Linked DNA regions of Thermocoleostomius sinensis A174. The protein of the gene in region 2 binds, or shares a complex with, the protein of the main gene of each other region. Links are inferred from orthologs where the notes say so. Each region holds a gene or a part of one and is shown on either strand. Other genes may lie near its edges.

Region 1 (8,632 bases), 1.5 Mb from region 2 along the record:
AATCATGCCGCTAGCGGCTACCGCTGGCAATCCAATACCAGGGAACGTTGAATCCCCGCAGCATAGTAACCCTGCTAAGGGAGTAGTGGGGACAGGAAACATTCCTTCACCAGCGCGAATGGCCGGGCCATATGATCCCCGATGGCGACGCAAGTAGCGTTCATGGGTCAAAGGCGTTCCCACCAGTGAAACTTCACAGCGCGATCGAATATCAGGGATCACTCGTTCCAGCGCTTGCCACATCACCTGCGATCGGGCATGTTTCTGTTGGGTATACGCTTCACGATGACGATCCATCCCCTGCCACAGATCATAGGGTTCATTGCCAGGAGTATAGACATGAATGGTGTGTTTGCCGGGAGGTGCAAGAGCGGGATCAAGCAACGAGGGAATTGAAATCAGCACCACATTTTGAGGAGCCGTAACGCCCTGGCTCCAATCGTTAACAATAATATGGTGGCACGCTAGCTCCGGGGATAGTCCAGTCGCATCAATGCCGAGATGTAAATGCATAAAACTGTCGCATTCAGGTGTGGCTTGTCGCGTTTCCACGAACTGTTTAGGCACAGCCCCCTCTGGCAATAGCTTCAGCGTATCCCACACCGAAGCGTTAGAAATAATCGCTCGCCCTCGCAGCGTTTGCCCCGTGCGCAACCGCACCCCTACCGCCCGATCGTCCTCGACTACAATCTGCTCAACATGCGCATTCAGCAACACTCTGCCGCCGTGTTTTTCCAAGCCTTGCACCAACGCATTCACCAACGCTCCACTGCCGCCGATCGGATAATCGAGCTTGACACCGGGGCGATACCAGTCGGCAAACATAAACGCCATTTCAGCCGCACTTGTACCGTTGGCAGGTAACCCCGACAACAGAAAACTCAACAGATCCAGCCAGTTGCGCAAAAACGGATCATGGATGATGCCGTCCATGATCCGACTAAAGGGTCCAGTCAGTTTCAAAATATTGGGAGCGTGGCTCGCTAATGACCACGCAAACGGGGCGATCGTCAAAGCGGCTCCCCAATCAAACCGCACGGCGGCTGGAGGCATAGCAACGGCGGCGTTGGCCAACGGTTCCATCACCTGTTGAAGGTAACGCCATTCGGAGACTGCTGTGGAACCGCGTAGTTGAGACAATACTTGGCAAAACTGATCGGCTCCTACAGAGGTTTCAAAGTCTCCTTCTGGCAAAAAACAGCCCCAGGTGTCGTACGTGACCCAATTTACATCAACCCCGATCGCGTCTAACACGTGCCGTAGGGGATTGGGTGAAGGGCGATAGGACAACCCAGAATAGAGAGATGGGCCAGAATCAAAGATAAACCCCTGGCGCTCGAAGGCATGGGCGGCTCCTCCAGCGATCGAGTGGCTTTCGCAAACGGTGACGTTAAAGCCATAACGGGCTAACAAGGCAGCACAGCTTAAACCACCGATGCCGCTGCCAATGATAATGACTGTTTGGTTCATGGGGGTGAACTTTGGGCGATCGTATGTGTCTGATACCCTAGAGCTTAACCGGAGGGTTTGCCCTAGTTCCAACTTTTTTCCGAGAAAAGAGAACGGGAGCTTCTGGTTGCCGCCATGGGGGAAAGCTAGCGTAGAATGCTTAAATATCCTCTAGATCATATCTAGACATCCTCTCAACATCATCGCGTTATTCAGCCACGTCAAGCACTGTTCTCAGGACTATTCTGATGCCGAATTAATAGGGTTTCAACTAACTGTTGAGCCGTCTTTAACCGATCGGGATCATTGGATTGCGCTATCCATGCCGCCAATTCATTCAGCGCACCATTCACTAAATGGGCAAACCCCTCTGCATCGATTGTGTTCAGCTTTCCTTGCGCAACGACTGTTTGAATTGCCTCATGCAATAGACCAAAGCCATGCTGATCAAACTCAACTAAGGTATCTGCTGCTAACACGGCTGGAGCTTCGATGAACACTAGTCGTCGTAATTCCTCTTGGTGAGCAACTTCCAAGAACGCTTGACAGCCAATCACTAACTGATCCCACGGATCATCCAGTGACTGTACCTTGCTGCTGATGTAGGTGGCTATCTCATCATAGGCTTCAGACACTACGGCTTTGAACACGCCCAGCTTGTCGTGGAATTGGTGATACAACGCTCCTCGAGTAATCCCCAATTCGCTGATGATTTCCTCGGTTCCGGTGGCCGTATACCCATTTGTTGCAAACAAATGACGGGCCCGATCAAGAATGGCACGGCGGGTACGCAGGGTTTGCTCCGCCTTGGTTAATTTGGCAGGCATAGCTTATTTGTACGTATCGAGCATATCACTAACATTTCTAACATTTGCATAAACATTCATACAGTCTGTATCTTGACGAATAGAATTGAACCCCTGTATTTTAGATGCATACAGATTGTATCTTTTATAAACACTCTCTTCGAGGAGACTGTGATGGATGCCGTCCTAAAGACTCGCAAAGCCACAACCGCAGATATCCCATTCTTAGCCCGAATTGACTATGAGGTCTCCCTGCCGCCACTGAATCGTTGCTTTTGGGAAGACTTGCTTCAAGGCACTGGAATAAGAGCTATGCAATTTATTGAAGCAGTGCTGAGAGCCGATGCATCGAATTGGGGTGGCGTAACAGATTTCGTAGTCCTAGAAGAGCAGGGAAACCCTGTGGCTGCTGCCGCAGGCTACATTCCCAACTTAGAGGATTACTGTCCATTTCGTCTGTCTAGTCTTAACAAGGTTGCCCAAGAGTTGAATTGGTCTGAGGAGATAACAACGACCTTTCGCGATCGCTATCTACAACTGTGGGGCGGGGATCTCCGACCGTTTTTCCTGACGCCACAAGCCCCCTGGATTATTGAAAATGTGGCTGTGTTGCCAGAGGCTCGAGGGCGTGGTCTAGGCAAGGTATTACTCAAAGCCTTATTGGAGGAAGGCCGATCGCAGCAGCACTCTCATGCCGGAATCATGATCATCAACGGCAACGAGGTAGCACGTCGTACCTATGAGGCGATCGGGTTTAAGCCCTATCAAACCTTCCATGCGGCGTACTTCAGCGAACAATTCAATAGTGATTTTCCAGGCGTAACGAAGTTCGGTCTTCGGCTAACCCAATCTTAGTAAATTGAGAGAACTGTCATGTCATTCAAAACCATTCTTGTTGCTGGAGCCAGCCGTGGCATTGGACTTGCTGTCGCAGAACATCTAGCCCCCCAGACCGATCGCTTACTGTCGGTATCTCGCACTAAATCACCCATTGGGGAATGGATTCAGGCAGATTTGGCAGACTTGGCTGGGGTGGAAACAGTGGCAAGCGCGATCGGACAAGCGCCCCTCGATGCGTTGCTATATATGGGCGGCACGTGGGAAACCCATGCCTTCACGAGCCAATACCGCTTTGAAGCCTGTTCCGATGCAGATATTGTGCGAGTTCTTGTCGTCAACCTAGTGGCTCCTATTCGCTTAGTAAAAGCATTGCTGCCTGCGTTGCGGCGATCAGACAATCCTAAAATTGTCTTCATGGGTTCCCTATCAGGGCGAGATAATTTCTCTGGCCGAGAAGTAGCCAATACTGCCTCGAAGTTTGGGTTGCGGGGGGTGGTGCATTCCTTGCGGGAAGAGTTGCGATCGCAGCAGATTGGAGTAACAGTGATCAATCCCGGCAATGTCGGCACACCGGAGGTTCTAGCGGATCTGGCTGCCGATCACTTGTTAGGGGGTGAGGCGATTCCTCTCAGCGATCTGCTCCGTATCATTGATTGTGTGCTTTCCCTATCGCGGGCCACCTGCATCAAAGAGATCGATGTACCTGCCATGCTGGGTGAAGGAGCTTAATGCATTGTCGAAAGCTAACCCGATCTGATGCCCGATCTAATGTTTAACTGAATGTTTAATTAGTAGTTTAATTAGTAGTGTCAATGCTGGATATTAGCTGATTCAATGCAGGAGAATCGGTTCCCACTGATTCGATCGTTGCTTGTCGTTGACCGTTGTTTATATAAGACAGGTGAATATGCAAATAGCTAGAAGGCTTATACGATAACCTTTCTGGCCATTCGATCGCCATAATCCCTGGTATCACTTCAACCCCGTCCCAATACCTTTCAAGCTGAAGTGCTTCAACTTCTGGAGGGCTAAGGCGATACAGATCAACATGATAGAGTGGAATCCGTCCTTCCAAGTATTCATTGAGCAAGATGAATGTTGGGCTGACGATCGGATCTTGGATTCCCAATCCTGTGCCTATTCCCTGCACCAGGGTGGTTTTGCCGCTACCAAGGTCACCTTGAAGCAAGAGCACCTGACCAGGACTGAGCCACTGCCCCAAGCGGATGCCTAACTGATGGGTAGCAGCCGTATCAGTCAGTCTCACCTGCCATTGCTGTAGCACCATACTCCATTTCTGCCCCTATCTACTATCAAGGTTAGCAACTTGAACGTGTGCCAAATGATTTCCACAGCACCGCTCATTGGCATCACCCGTTGGCATCGAGGTTGCTGATTGCTTCAGTCCCAGCCCCGTTGATCAACAAGGGGGCACCCGAACGGATACCCCACGTGACTTTACCGTAGCATTAATTACATCAGCTTAACCTGCCTGAATCCATGAATCGATCGAATTCATTTCCATGAAGTCAGCGTGCTGGTGCTGCGGACCAAGAAACATCGCCAGAGCAGTGAAGGCTAGTTGTCGTATACCCGGCATTCATCAGCATCGGGGTTGGCATCACAGTACTGTTGAAAAGAGTTTTTCTCTGGCTGGGCCTTTTGCTTTTGGTGAGATGCCTCTGCTTGCAGTTCTTCAACAGCATCCCAAGCAGCTGCACATTCTGCAGATTCTGCGCCTTTGACGCCGCAAACTTCACGGGCTTCGGTACGCTCTTTCTCGATTTGATCTTGAATATTGCTCATGGACTTCCTGTTTTTATCGACTCTGCTAAAGTACAGAACTTTACTAATTGTAAGAGTAACCCAACGAGAAGCCTCCGTAAGTCATCCTTCTGGGTGGTCTTAATCGGCAACCCTCTAACCTATGAGTATATACGGTTAGAGCGATCGCTAACCAAGCTAGCCACTGCCAAAAGCAGGCAACATATCCCAGACATAGCACTCGATTGCTTTCGGGGCACTCTTTTTCATCATAAAGTTAGATACGGGTAACTGCCTGTGAGCGTTGTTACTGAACACCGGAAAGCCATAGTTCGGTATTCAGTATCCGCTGTGGCTGTAGCCAAACAAGGGATAATAAGACTATGATTGATTATTTTTATGGAAAGCCTTTGAAATATCGTTGCCAATATTTCATTGCCCATTACGTTGCCGGATAAAAGAAGTCGCCAGATAACCTTGGCTTGGTAGATTCATGATGAATGCTATGAAGTGGGCCAGTGCGCTCTCAACCCGCCCCTCGTTGGAAGCTGCTGTTGAGGAAGTTGCAACTCAAGCACAGCAGTTGCTTCAAGCTCCACCCGATCTCGGACTTGTGTTTATCTCGTCGGCTTTTGCCAGTGAGTTTTCGCGATTAATGCCCCTACTGCAACAGCGGTTGTCGGTGCCTGCCTTGATTGGCTGTAGTGGTGGCGGGGTGATTGGTGTGAATTCGGCTGGGCATGTACGCGAGGTAGAAGATACGGCTGCCCTGGGGCTAACATTGGCATATCTACCAGACGTTACGGTGCAGACGTTTCATCTGTCTACCGATCGCCTACCAGATTTGGATGGGCCACCCGATGCGTGGATCGATCGCATTGGGGTTTTACCACAAGACAATCCACAATTTATTTTGTTGGGCGATCCCACCGCGTCGGGACTTAATGAAGTGCTGCAAGGATTAGATTATGCCTATCCAGGATCTACCAAAATTGGTGGACTCGCAAGCGTGGATTCTGCCTCTCGCTACGGCTGTTTATTTTGCGACTATCAACAACGGCGTGATGGGGTAGTGGGTGTGGCCCTCAGTGGCAATATTGTGCTAGAGACGATCGTGGCTCAAGGGTGTCGGCCGATTGGGCATACCTATCGTGTGGTGGAAGGAGAACGCAATATTTTGACGCAGCTAGAGGAACAGTCCAATGAGGATGGGTCTTCCTGTGGACTGCCCCAAACACCGCTCGAAGTTTTGCAAAACTTATTTCAAACCCTCAGCGAAGACGATCGACTGCTAGCGCAACGAGCGCTCTTTGTGGGGGTTGCCCAAAGCGCTTTTAAACAGCATCTGGAACAGGGAGATTTTCTGATTCGCAATTTGCTGGGGGTCGATCCCAAAACTGGAGCCATTGCCATTGGCGATCGAGTGCGACCGGGGCAGCGCATTCAATTTCACTTGCGGGATGCCAAGGCCTCTGAAGCCGATCTCACAACTCTGTTGCAACGCTATCAGAGTCAGTCCTTATCAACTTCGCCGGTGGGTGCGCTGATGTTTTCTTGCTTGGGACGTGGTGAAGGCTTATACAATGAGCCAGATTTTGATTCGCAACTATTCAATCAATTCATTTCGGTTCCCCTCAGCGGCTTCTTCTGTAACGGCGAAATTGGTCCGGTAGAAGGAACAACATTTTTGCATGGCTACACGTCTGTTTTCGGTATTTGTCGTCCGCGAACGCAGAATGAAACATAGCGCAAATAACTTAAACAATCTGAGCACAATCCATCAGCAATCCTGACATTGGTACGTCACCAACGCTTGACGAAGCGTGACAAGTTGAGCAACTAAAAGTCTACTCGGAAGACTGCTCAAACTCGATGATGATGGAGAAGTAAACAGAAAGTTACTGTGTTTAAACTAATTCACCTGCAATCATAGCACCTCTACAGATTGAGTAGTATTTTGCCGTATCACTCTACCTGTAGTAGTTTTCCAGCTCTTGTGTTAAGTTATATGAGTGTGATTTGCGTATTTTCGCTCAAGCATTTGCCTTTATTTTGCCTAGAATTTCTCTTGAGCACACTTATTTTGGCGTTGTGCTTGTCTGACTATCCTTTTGAAGAAGTTGCTGTATGGTGATTCAATCTCAAGATGGAATCAAAACAGTGGAGAAATTGAGCACAAATACACGCACGTTTGAAATTGGGTGATGTTCCAATTCTTTAAAGGTTCTTTTCTATAGAAAAGAAAAGGAGGCGCGATATTTAGCGTTTTAGGATAGGGTTTCGAGAATATTGGTGTCTCTGCTCAAACAAAGACGATCGGTTCAAGAATGGGTGGATTAGCTATTATCAATAGCAGAAGACTCATGGGTGAGCTTATTTGTGTCGATCTTGGCTTTTCGTAACTTTTGCCTCTACCTCACATAGATAAGCTTCTTTTCTACTTCCGAATCAACGGACAAAAACTGTGGCTAGTGGTCTTAAAAATCTATTTGCGAAAAAACCAAACGGAATTGGCGTGGAATTGGCTCCCGATCGCGTCAATGTGGCCCGTTTGAAAAGGAAAGGACAAGGGTTTCAGTTGATTAATTTGGCTTCGGCTGAAGTGCCGGAAGGTGTTTTTCAGGAAGGACAAATTACCGACTCGGCTGCGATGGCTGAAATTATTCAGTCAGTCTTAATAGAAGCCAAGTTGAAGGTGAAACATGTCGCCACGGCGATTCCCGGCAGTCGGGATACCGTGACACGCATTATTTCCGTTCCGGCTGAGTTGGACGATCGTGAACTGCGGGAAATGGTGCTAAATCAAGAAGCAGGACTATATTTGCCGTTTCCTCGCGAAGAAGCCGACGTGGATTATCAAAAGCTGGGGTTTTTTCTCGATGAAGACGGCATTGAAAAGGTTCAGGTGTTGTTGGTCGCAACCCGTAAAGAAGTCACTGATACCTACCTTGATACATTTCGTCAGGCAGGGCTATTGCTGGATGTGCTAGAAATCAGCAGCTTTTCGTTGATCCGCACCCTTCGCCAACAGTTGCGGCAGTTTACCTCGCAGGAAGCCACAGCGATCGTAGATATTGAATTTGAGAGCACTGAAATTTCGATCGTGGTAGAAGGAGTGCCGCAATTTTCTCGCACTGTGCCAATCGGAACCTATCAGATTCAAAGTGCCCTCAGTCGAGCCATGAATTTGCCGCCGTCTCGCAATACCGAACTGCTACAAGGGATGACTGTGCCCGTTGTGCCAATGGATAGTATGAGCGCAACGACGCCAAAGCCGGGAACAACCAATCCTGGCACCGCCGCCATGCTCCGGGTTTTAGGTGAATTATCCGATGAACTGCGCCGATCGATCGATTTTTATCACAACCAGGGCGACAATACAGAAGTGGCTCAACTGTTGCTGGCTGGGCCGGGTGGGGCAATCGGTCAATTAGACGAATTTTTCTCACAGCGGCTTAGTTTGCCGGCTAGCCAAATTGATCCGGTTTCAGCCCTTTCGCTGGAAATTGATCAAGAGATTCCATCTTCACAACGGGTGGGATTGGGCGTTGTACTGGGGTTGGGGCTACGCGAGGCAGGAGGAGGATGAGGATCGGGATATGTATAGCTTAGACATCAATTTTCTCAATGATCGCCACGATCGCCCCACTGAAGCAAGCGTAAGCAGGCCTCGCCGGGGTCAACGAGAGAGTCCGCTGCCCTTCTATATTGGGCTTGCCGTTGCTATTGCCTTGCCAGCAATGGTCGGAGGGGTGTGGCTCCTGTTGCAAAGC
Region 2 (8,870 bases):
GGAAAAATATCCAGCCAACCTTCGGTTTGTGCCAGTTTTTCAAAGCGACTGCCAATGCCAGTGACTGCAACGGCGTGTTGCGCAAAGTTGAGACCTTGCCGTTCATAGGCATGTTTTACTTCCACCATGCCATTGCGGGTTTCGGGCGTGCCACCAGATTTTGAGGTGATGATTACGAGCGTGGTGGCTAAGCGATCGTTCAATTGCGCCAAAACTCGATCGATTCCTGCTGGATCGGTGTTGTCAATAAAGTGAATAGCCATTGGTGCATCAATTGCCCCCAGGGCTTCGGCGACAAATTGTGGTCCCAACGCTGACCCACCAATACCAACAGACAGAATATCGGTAAACTTGGGTGCATCTGGTGGGTGAATGTCGCCACGGTGCACCTTTTGGGCAAACGTATGAATCTTTTCTAAGGTCGAGGTAATATCGTGCTTTAGTTCCGCTGTAGGAGCCAGATCGGGGTCACGCAACCAGTAGTGTCCTACCATGCGGTCTTCATCTGGGTTGGCGATCGATCCAGCTTCTAGCTCGGCCATGGCTTGAAACGCCTGCTCAAACTTTGGCTGCATCTGCGCCACAAAACTATCGTCGAACCGAACACGACTGACATCAAGAAACAGTCCTAATCCTTCGTGGTGATAGAGCCAATCCTGGTAGCGTTGCCATAGTGCTGTCGCGTCCATAACAGTCCTCAACCTACGTGTGACATCACCAGTTTACAGACTGTGTCAACGTCTCCGTCGATAAGGAATAACTTTTTGCAGATTTTGCGTGATGGACGGGAGTGTACTCCTAAAAAGCAGAGGAATGGAAAGGAGTTAGAAATAGACGGGTAGGATGAATCAGTCACAGCCAATCCTAACCTTAATCCCTAACCCCAATCCCTAATCCCTGGTTCTTAACCTGCCGTCTGCGCGATCGACAGCAACTCCAGAATACGCTGAAGCGGAATGTCCACATAGTCAGGACGATTTTCTAATTCGTATCCCAACTCATAGACCACCTTTTCTAGCAGGAAAGCATCCAGCAGGACTTGCAGTTCCTGTGGCTCTTTGGGCAAGAAGGCAGCACCGTTGGCGGTTCGGAGATACTGCTGTAAGAAGGCCACCGCTGCCCAACTATAGAAGAAGTGGGCCCACTGTTCCATCAAAGGCAAATTCTCCGGGCGAATCATGCCGCTTTCTTCCTCATGACGCAACGCGACACGAGAAGCATAGTAGAACGACTGCAACATGCCGGCCACATCCCGCAACGGCGATCGCTTCATGCGTCGTTCACTCAGCGATCGATTTGGCTCACCCTCAAAGTCAATAATGACAAAATCTTTGCCCGTATACAGCACTTCTTCCAGATGGAAATTGCCGTGGCAGCGGGTGCGCATTGTGGTAATGGGTTGTTCCAGCACTAGTTTGAACCGATCCATTAACCTCTCGCGGTGGGTTAGCACCGATTTGGCTAGCGGTTGCAGATCTTCGGGTAAATGCTTCAGTTGCTTTTGTAGCGACAGCAGCACCTTACCAGACTGGTTGCGCATGTATTGATAAATCGATCGCTGATAGAAAGAAGTAAATTCCTCGGGAGCAAAGCTAGGATTGTCAGTATCCGCCGCTAACGCCAAGTGCATTTCGGCCGCCCGCTGTCCTAACAGTTCTGCCGCTCGAATTTGCCCGCCCATCATTTCATAGGCTAACGTGGGGATTTCTTCCTCAGTGGTTGCCTTCAGCACATTCAGCGGCAGGGAAATATCAGCAATATCTACCTGCTTTGTTAGCACCTCCACATAGGCATCGCGCAAATTGTCCAGCACATACGACCAAGCATCACGGGTTTCGGGAATGTATTTCTGCAATACTCCCAGCGTCACTGGGTCGGCTCCTTTGCGGCGATATTCCAGATAACCAGCTACTGGTGCAATATTATCTGGCAGCGGCAGTCCTAGATTGGTAGAAGATTCGGTCAAGAAGCGCCCAATTTCCAGATCGGAGTTGATGCAATCATCGACTTGGTGGAACAGCTTCAGGAAAAAGCGCTCGCCATACCCCACCAGCGTATTGGTTCGTTCGCGCCGCAGCAGATGAGGATCAACCCCACAGGCCGCTTGAGGACTGGCCACCAACGACTGTGTTGGTTGGGTTCCCTCCAGACAAAGCTGATCAAACAAATCGGTGGGGGTGGCAATGACCTCACCCACGTTGCCAGCATAGCGTCGCTTTTGCCCGATCGCCGTCAGTGGAATGGTCAAAAACGCTTTATCCACTACGGCATCAAACAAAATTCCCGTGGTGTTTTTGCCTTGCACATAGGCAATCGCATGTTCACTGATGTGGGACTCGATCGTCAATCCATCACCAGTTTCCGCAAAGCCCAACGGCAGCACATAGGTTTCGGGAATGCCTTCAGTGAAGGAAACTTTCACAATCACCATATGATGGGCATGGGCAGGCGCCGTTTCCTGAGATGACTCCATCGGGACGGCATCAATAATTTCCAGCGTTTGCAGAATTCGAATCTTGCTGCCCATCCAGCGACAGGTGCGCAGGTAATCTAACAGTACGCTCTCCAGAGCAATTTTCGATTCGGTGCGGGTGTATACATCTTGCCAGTGACCATTAGCCAACACCACGGGCAACTGCATCTGTGGTTTGGGAAGCTCGACCAAACTGGTTTGGAACTGAAGCGTGAACCAATAGAAAGCATGAGGCCCCAAGCTGAGGAAATAGGGATCTTCGCCCACCGCCGGAAACTCGGTACGGCCAAAAATTTCTACTGGCACAGCCCCTTTAAATGCTGATAGATCGAGTTCCACTGCCTGCACAAATCGAGATAGGTTCGCCACCACTAAGATATGTTCACCCTCATAGGTGCGAGTAAATGCTAGCACCTTGCGGTTTTCTGGATAGAGTAGCTCGAACGTCCCCCGACCAAAGGCTTTAAAGCGACTGCGGACAGCAATCAACCGCTTTGTCCACCACCATAGCGAGTTAGGATTGGCGCGTTGGGCTTCCACATTCACCGTTTCGTAGTGATATTCTGGATCGACAATCACTGGCAAAAACAGCTTCTGCGGGTTGGTGCGGCTGAAGCCCGCGTTGCGATCGGCACTCCACTGCATCGGGGTGCGGACACCATTGCGATCGCCCAAGTAGATGTTGTCGCCCATGCCAATCTCATCACCATAGTAGAGCACAGGTGTTCCCGGCATTGACAGCAACAGGCTGTTTAACAACTCAATGCGGCGGCGATTGTTACCCTGCAATGGCGCTAGGCGACGGCGAATCCCAAGGTTGATGCGTGCCTGTGGATCTTGGGCATAGACTTTATACATGTAATCGCGGTCTTCATCGCTAACCATCTCCAGTGTTAGCTCATCGTGGTTGCGCAAAAACACCGCCCACTGGCAATTGCTGGGAATCTGCGGCGTCTGCTGAAGAATATCCAGAATTGGGAAACTATCTTCCATTTGCAGCGACATGAATAGGCGCGGCATCAGCGGGAAGTGGAAGTTCATGTGGCATTCATCGCCCTGCCCATAGTATTCTGCGGCATCTTCGGGCCACTGGTTTGCTTCCGCCAACAACATGCGATTGGGAAACTTTTCGTCAATGTGGGCCCGCAGCTTTTTCAGAAACAGGTGAGTTTGGGGCAGGTTTTCGCAGATAGTGCCTTCTTGTTCATAGAGATAGGGCACTGCATCTAACCGCATTCCATCTACACCCATCTCAAGCCAGAAATCGACGACATCAAAAATGGCCTTTTGTAGTTCTGGGTGCTCAAAGTTGAGATCGGGCTGATGGGAATAGAACCGATGCCAATAGTAAGCTTTGGCAACAGGGTCCCATGTCCAGTTGGAGGTTTCAAAATCCTTAAAAATAATCCGGACACCCCGGTATTTCTCTGGCGTATCACTCCACACGTAAAAATCGCGTTCACTGCTGCCTGGAGGTGCTTTGCGGGCCCGTTGAAACCAGGGATGTTGATCGGAAGTATGATTAACAATTAGCTCAATGATGACGCGAATGCCCCGCTGGTGGGCGGCATCTAGGAACATTTGAAAGTCCTCTAGGTTGCCATAGATTGGATTGACGCTATTGTAATCGGCAATATCATAGCCATCGTCCCGCAGCGGTGACGGGAAGAACGGCAGTATCCAGATCGCTGTGACTCCAAGATCTTGAATGTAATCGAGCTTTTCGGTTAATCCTCGAAAATCACCAATTCCGTCTCCGTCGCTATCTGCAAACGCTTTGACGGGAACCTCATAAATAATTGCGTCCTTAAACCAAAGGGGGTCATCACTTAACGGTGATTTGTGCATAGTGCCTCAGTCCAATATCCCAGAGTGCCAGAGTGTGTAAATGAGAGTGTCCTATTCAGGTGAACGTGTTCCGGTCGTTAAAAAGCCTTGCAACAAGCTCAGCAGCGTCGCAGAGTTACCCATCGCTGGGTCCGTGTATCTTAATTTTTGCAATCTAACGATCTCTTTCGTGTAGAACGAAACAGTCTTGACTTTATTAAGATCTCTATCCCACGATACAGACTTTCCCCCTTTCCCTTGGACTATCTTAAGGAGTAGGAATCAGAGCAAGCGATCGGGAGTTCCGCTTCAGAGCGCGATTGCAACCCTATCTAGAACTCTGAGCCTAGACTTACGATCAAGCCAAATGAAGGGCCAGTAGAGCCAGAACTGTGAAGGTACTCCTTCTTTATCCTACCGAGCAATAGAGAGATAGCTGGTATTAAGATTAGCGATCGATCATCAAAGCGCTTGATGAGCAAAGCGCGATAATGGAATAGCTAATCGGACCAAAGGGGTAAAGACTAACGCAAACAGGGAATCACTTGCAGGATTCCATTCCCTGCATCAGCAATGGTAAAGTCAGATGCTTCCTGATGATGGCGATTCGCTCCTTCATTGAACCAAGAGAAGGCAGTAGAAGGCGATCGTCGCGCAATGTCCTGAAACGTTACATGAACTTACATAACGTTTATGAGAGTGATATAGCCTGACAAAGCTTGTCCCATGCGGGCAAACTTCCGTGAACACAGCCTCCTATTCTAAAATTTTAAGGGCATTTCCTGCGGGAATTGCGGATGTCTTAGAATCCTTCACTTGATCTTTGTAAAACTGCAACAGGCGGTTCGTTTAATCGTTATAAAGCAGGGTTTACAAATCGTGAAGAAACTGAGTAGCGTTATAGTGGCTAGAACTGTGTGCTAGAACTAGCTGGTACTATACCTCGATCGGGGCTAGTGCTGCGGTAGGGTGCTCCAACACTCGATTGGAGACAGTCTTTATTTTTAAAAATTCAAATTGTAGTTGAGTAGGAATTGCTGTGACTTTTCAACGTGCCAGTGGAATTTTGCTACACCCAACTTGCTTGCCGAGTCAGTTTGGAATTGGGGACTTGGGACAACCGGCCTATGCGTTCGTTGATTTTCTTGAACGCAGCGGACAGAAACTATGGCAGATTTTGCCTTTGGGCCCAACCGGCTACGAACATTCACCCTACATCATGAATTTCAGCACGTTTGCTGGCAATCCTCTGATGATTAGCCTGGAGCAATTGGCGGAGGACGGTTTGTTGAATTCAGAAGAATTGACGCCGCTGCCGTCAGACGCTGATTCGCGCTATGCCCGTGTGGATTTTGCTCAGGTGATTCCTCATAAGTACGGGTTACTGAAGACAGCATTCGATCGCTTTCAACAGTTGCCCTCCAGCCCCGACTATGAAACCTTTTGCCAAGAACAGTCCTGGTGGCTGGATGATTTTGTGCTGTTCATGGCGCTGCTAGAAGCCCATGACTATAAGCCTTGGAACCAGTGGGAACCCGCCCTAGCCCGCCGAGAGCCGGCTGCCCTGCAAGCACACGCTGAAGCCTTGCAGGAGCAAGTGACGTTCCATCGCTTTTTGCAATTTACATTCTTTAAGCAATGGGCCAAGCTCCGAGCCTATGCTAACCAAAAGGCTATCCAAATTGTGGGCGATGTCTCAATCTATGTCTGCCACAACAGTGCTGATGTGTGGGCCGCTCCCGATATGTTCAAGCTTGATCCAGACACGTTTGATCCGGCATTCATGGCTGGTGTACCACCCGATTACTTCAGCGCGACGGGGCAACTGTGGGGCAATCCGGTGTACGACTGGGACAAGATGGAGCAAACCAATTTCAAATGGTGGATCGATCGCTTCCGGGCCACGCTGCTCTATGTCGATATTGTGCGGATTGATCACTTCCGGGGATTTGAAGCCTATTGGCAGGTGCCAGGTGGGGAAACCACTGCCATGAACGGTGAATGGATCAAAGGCCCCGATGCCAAATTCTTTGAGGCGCTGAAAGCGGCGATCGGCAGTTTGCCTGTGATGGCTGAAGATTTGGGTATCATTACACCTGAAGTTGAGTTGTTGCGCGATCGGTTTGAGTTTCCCGGAATGCGGATTCTGCAATTTGCCTTTGGTGGTGGTGCTGACAATGCCTATTTGCCGCATAACTATGTCAGCAATTGTGTGGTCTATCCAGGTACGCACGACAATGACACGGCGATCGGCTGGTGGCATACAGCCAGCGAGAACGAAAAGTATCATGTTGCCCAATATCTCGGCTATGACTCGCCCGATCAGGTGCATTCAATTAATTGGGAATTCATTCGTTTGGCACTGGCGTCAGTGGCAGATTTAGCAATTATTCCTCTCCAAGATCTGCTGGATCTAGACGGCAAGGCCCGCATGAACGACCCGCGCTACAACGATGGCCAGTGGCGGTGGCGCTTCACCGATGCCAGTTTGCTCAGCCCTGAATTGAGCGATCGGCTATTGAAGTTGACACACCTGTACCGTCGTTGACTATCGCTGTTGAAGCTGACGTAAAGCTACGATGGCAAACAGGATGACTCGGCATAGAGTTGCATGACATCCCCGATCGGCATTCGAGATTGCGCCCCGATTGTCAACGGCGAAACGTGTCCCCGATTCAGGTGATCCGCCGCCGCACAGGCAATCATTGCTGCATTATCAGTGCAGTAGGTGAGGGGAGGAAACAAAACGCGCAAATTGTACTGAGCCGCTGCCATCTGTAACTTCTGTCGCAAGCCACTGTTGGCCGCCACCCCACCCCCAACGGCGATCGTCTCGATGCCATAATCCAAGGCGCAGGCGATCGTGCGTTTGGTCAGCGCTCTGGCTACGGTGTCTTGAAAACTGGCGGCTAAATCCGCTACCGGAAGTGCCCCTTGCGGTTTGAGGCTTTGGGTTAAGCGCAACACCGCTGTTTTTAATCCACTAAAGCTAGAGTCATAGCGATGAAACCCGCCCTGGGGCAGCGAGATTTGACCTTCGGGTAGGGGAAAGGCTTGCGAATTTCCAGCTTTGGCTAGGCGATCGATCACCGGACCGCCAGGATAGCCCAAATCGAGCAACCGGGCCACTTTGTCAAATGCCTCACCCGCTGCATCATCGCGAGTTTGGCCCAAGGTTTCGTAATGTCCGCAATCCTTGACATGGATCAAGCTAGTGTGCCCACCTGATACGAGCAAACACAGAAACGGCGGTTCTAAGCTTGGCTCACTCAAATAAGAAGCGTAAATATGTCCTTCTAGATGGTGAATACCCAAAAATGGCTTTTGGTAGAGCATTGCCAAAGTTTTGCCCACCGTTAGTCCCACCAGCAACGCCCCAATTAACCCCGGCGCACAGGTAGCCGCGATGCCGTCAATATCTGCCCAAGTCAGACCCGATTGCTGAATTGCCTGCTCGATCGCCCAGTTCACGGTTTCCACATGTTGCCGCGAGGCCATCTCTGGCACAACCCCACCATACGCTTGATGCGTCGCAATTTGAGATGACACGATATTACTCAGCACCGTGCGGTCGCGTACAATTGCACACGAGGTTTCGTCACAACTAGTTTCGATCGCCAGAACGGTTGCCATAATGCTTGACTGTTTGACTATTTAGTTAGATTCGTTCCCACCCTCACCCCAAGTGCTCATCATTGTATTTCATCAATTGGTTTCATCAATTCAAAAGATTGAAGAAATGTTGAGTTTTTTGGAGTTACCTGTTGACAGAAGGCGCAGTCTGTAATTATCGGTTCTATTGAGTTTTTGCCAACAATCACCGACGTAAACTTCTTTTAAAAGCTTAACGCGATCGGGTGTAACTAAGGAGTATGATTGCTCTGACAGTCTAATCCTTCATGTACAAAAAACTTAAAGTTTTGTACATAAAAATTGCTTTTTGTAAACAAAGGGAAACAACTCCATGCGAAGATTGTTTGCTCTAGTTCTAGTTCTTTTCCTGTGGCTTAACTTTGCTCCGCCAGCATCTGCGGATGTAGCGGGATTGACTCCCTGTGGAGAATCAAAAGCGTTCCTGCAACGGGCTGCCAATGCTAGAACTTCTCAAGCAAAAGCTCGGTTTGAAGCGTATGCTAACTCCAACGTCCTCTGCGGCGATGATGGCTTACCCCACTTAGTTGTAGACGGTCGGCTGGGACACTTGGGTGAATTCATTATCCCTAGCCTTCTCTTTCTGTATATTGCAGGATGGATTGGTTGGGTTGGACGCGCCTACCTGATTGCAGTACGCGATGATAAATCTCCCGAAATGAAGGAGATCATCATCGATGTGCCGCTGGCCCTGCGAATTATGTTGACGGGCTTTACTTGGCCGTTGGCGGCTCTTGGAGAGTTCACCACGGGCAAGTTAACGGTTCCTGATCGGCAAATTCCTGTTTCTCCTCGGTAGTTACCCAGTTTTGGAGTGTGTCCATGCAGTACCTAACCAAGTACCTTTCGACGGCCCCAGTATTATTGGCCGTCTGGATGTTCATCACGGCTGGTATTTTGATTGAATTCAATCGATTTT

What was found.
Region 1: the proteins of tsaD (region 2) and tsaE are in contact, whole or in part, in a crystal structure (PDB 6N9A), measured with the Thermotoga maritima proteins. The link is inferred for Thermocoleostomius sinensis A174 from one-to-one orthologs. Residues at the interface, in WP_004082750.1 of Thermotoga maritima: Cys10, Asp11, Arg49, His50, Leu82, Gly84, Gly135, Gly136, Glu154, Thr155, Leu156, Asp157, Asp158, Ser159, Glu162, Asp165, Lys166, Arg169, Leu170, Tyr175, Lys213, Thr214, Leu217, Tyr218, Gln221, Arg222, Asn324; in WP_004082108.1 of Thermotoga maritima: Leu37, Gly38, Lys46, Lys57, Val59, Lys60, Ser61, Thr63, Phe64, Thr65, Leu66, Met67, Val69, Pro71, Tyr82, Arg83, Leu84, Asp86, Asp88, Phe89, Asp93, Ile128, Asp130, Glu131, Arg134.

The regions. Positions count from the first base shown.
Region 1 is NZ_CP113797.1:2,209,435-2,218,066, reverse strand. Bases 2,638-5,365 are described here. They hold tsaE (tRNA (adenosine(37)-N6)-threonylcarbamoyltransferase complex ATPase subunit type 1 TsaE), read right to left. Parts: upstream 4,384-5,365; coding sequence 3,892-4,383; downstream 2,638-3,891. Other genes in these bases: OXH18_RS09595 (FIST signal transduction protein), read left to right, coding at 5,353-5,365; OXH18_RS09600 (Calvin cycle protein CP12), read right to left, coding at 4,674-4,901; OXH18_RS09610 (SDR family NAD(P)-dependent oxidoreductase), read left to right, coding at 3,129-3,824; OXH18_RS09615 (GNAT family N-acetyltransferase), read left to right, coding at 2,638-3,110. In the rest of the region: OXH18_RS09625 (phytoene desaturase family protein), read right to left, coding at 1-1,470; OXH18_RS09620 (TetR/AcrR family transcriptional regulator), read right to left, coding at 1,671-2,276; more of OXH18_RS09615, read left to right, coding at 2,430-2,637; more of OXH18_RS09595, read left to right, coding at 5,366-6,606; type IV pilus assembly protein PilM, read left to right, coding at 7,324-8,448; OXH18_RS09585 (PilN domain-containing protein), read left to right, coding at 8,459-8,632. UniProt on the Escherichia coli protein: Required for the formation of a threonylcarbamoyl group on adenosine at position 37 (t(6)A37) in tRNAs that read codons beginning with adenine.
Region 2 is NZ_CP113797.1:701,398-710,267, reverse strand. The notes cover bases 5,905-8,870. They hold tsaD (tRNA (adenosine(37)-N6)-threonylcarbamoyltransferase complex transferase subunit TsaD), read right to left. Parts: upstream 7,934-8,870; coding sequence 6,875-7,933; downstream 5,905-6,874. Other genes in these bases: psaJ (photosystem I reaction center subunit IX), read left to right, coding at 8,774-8,870; OXH18_RS03005 (Photosystem I reaction center subunit III), read left to right, coding at 8,265-8,750; malQ (4-alpha-glucanotransferase), read left to right, coding at 5,905-6,848. Outside these bases: OXH18_RS03025 (glucose-6-phosphate isomerase), read right to left, coding at 1-689; treS (maltose alpha-D-glucosyltransferase), read right to left, coding at 905-4,321; more of malQ, read left to right, coding at 5,340-5,904.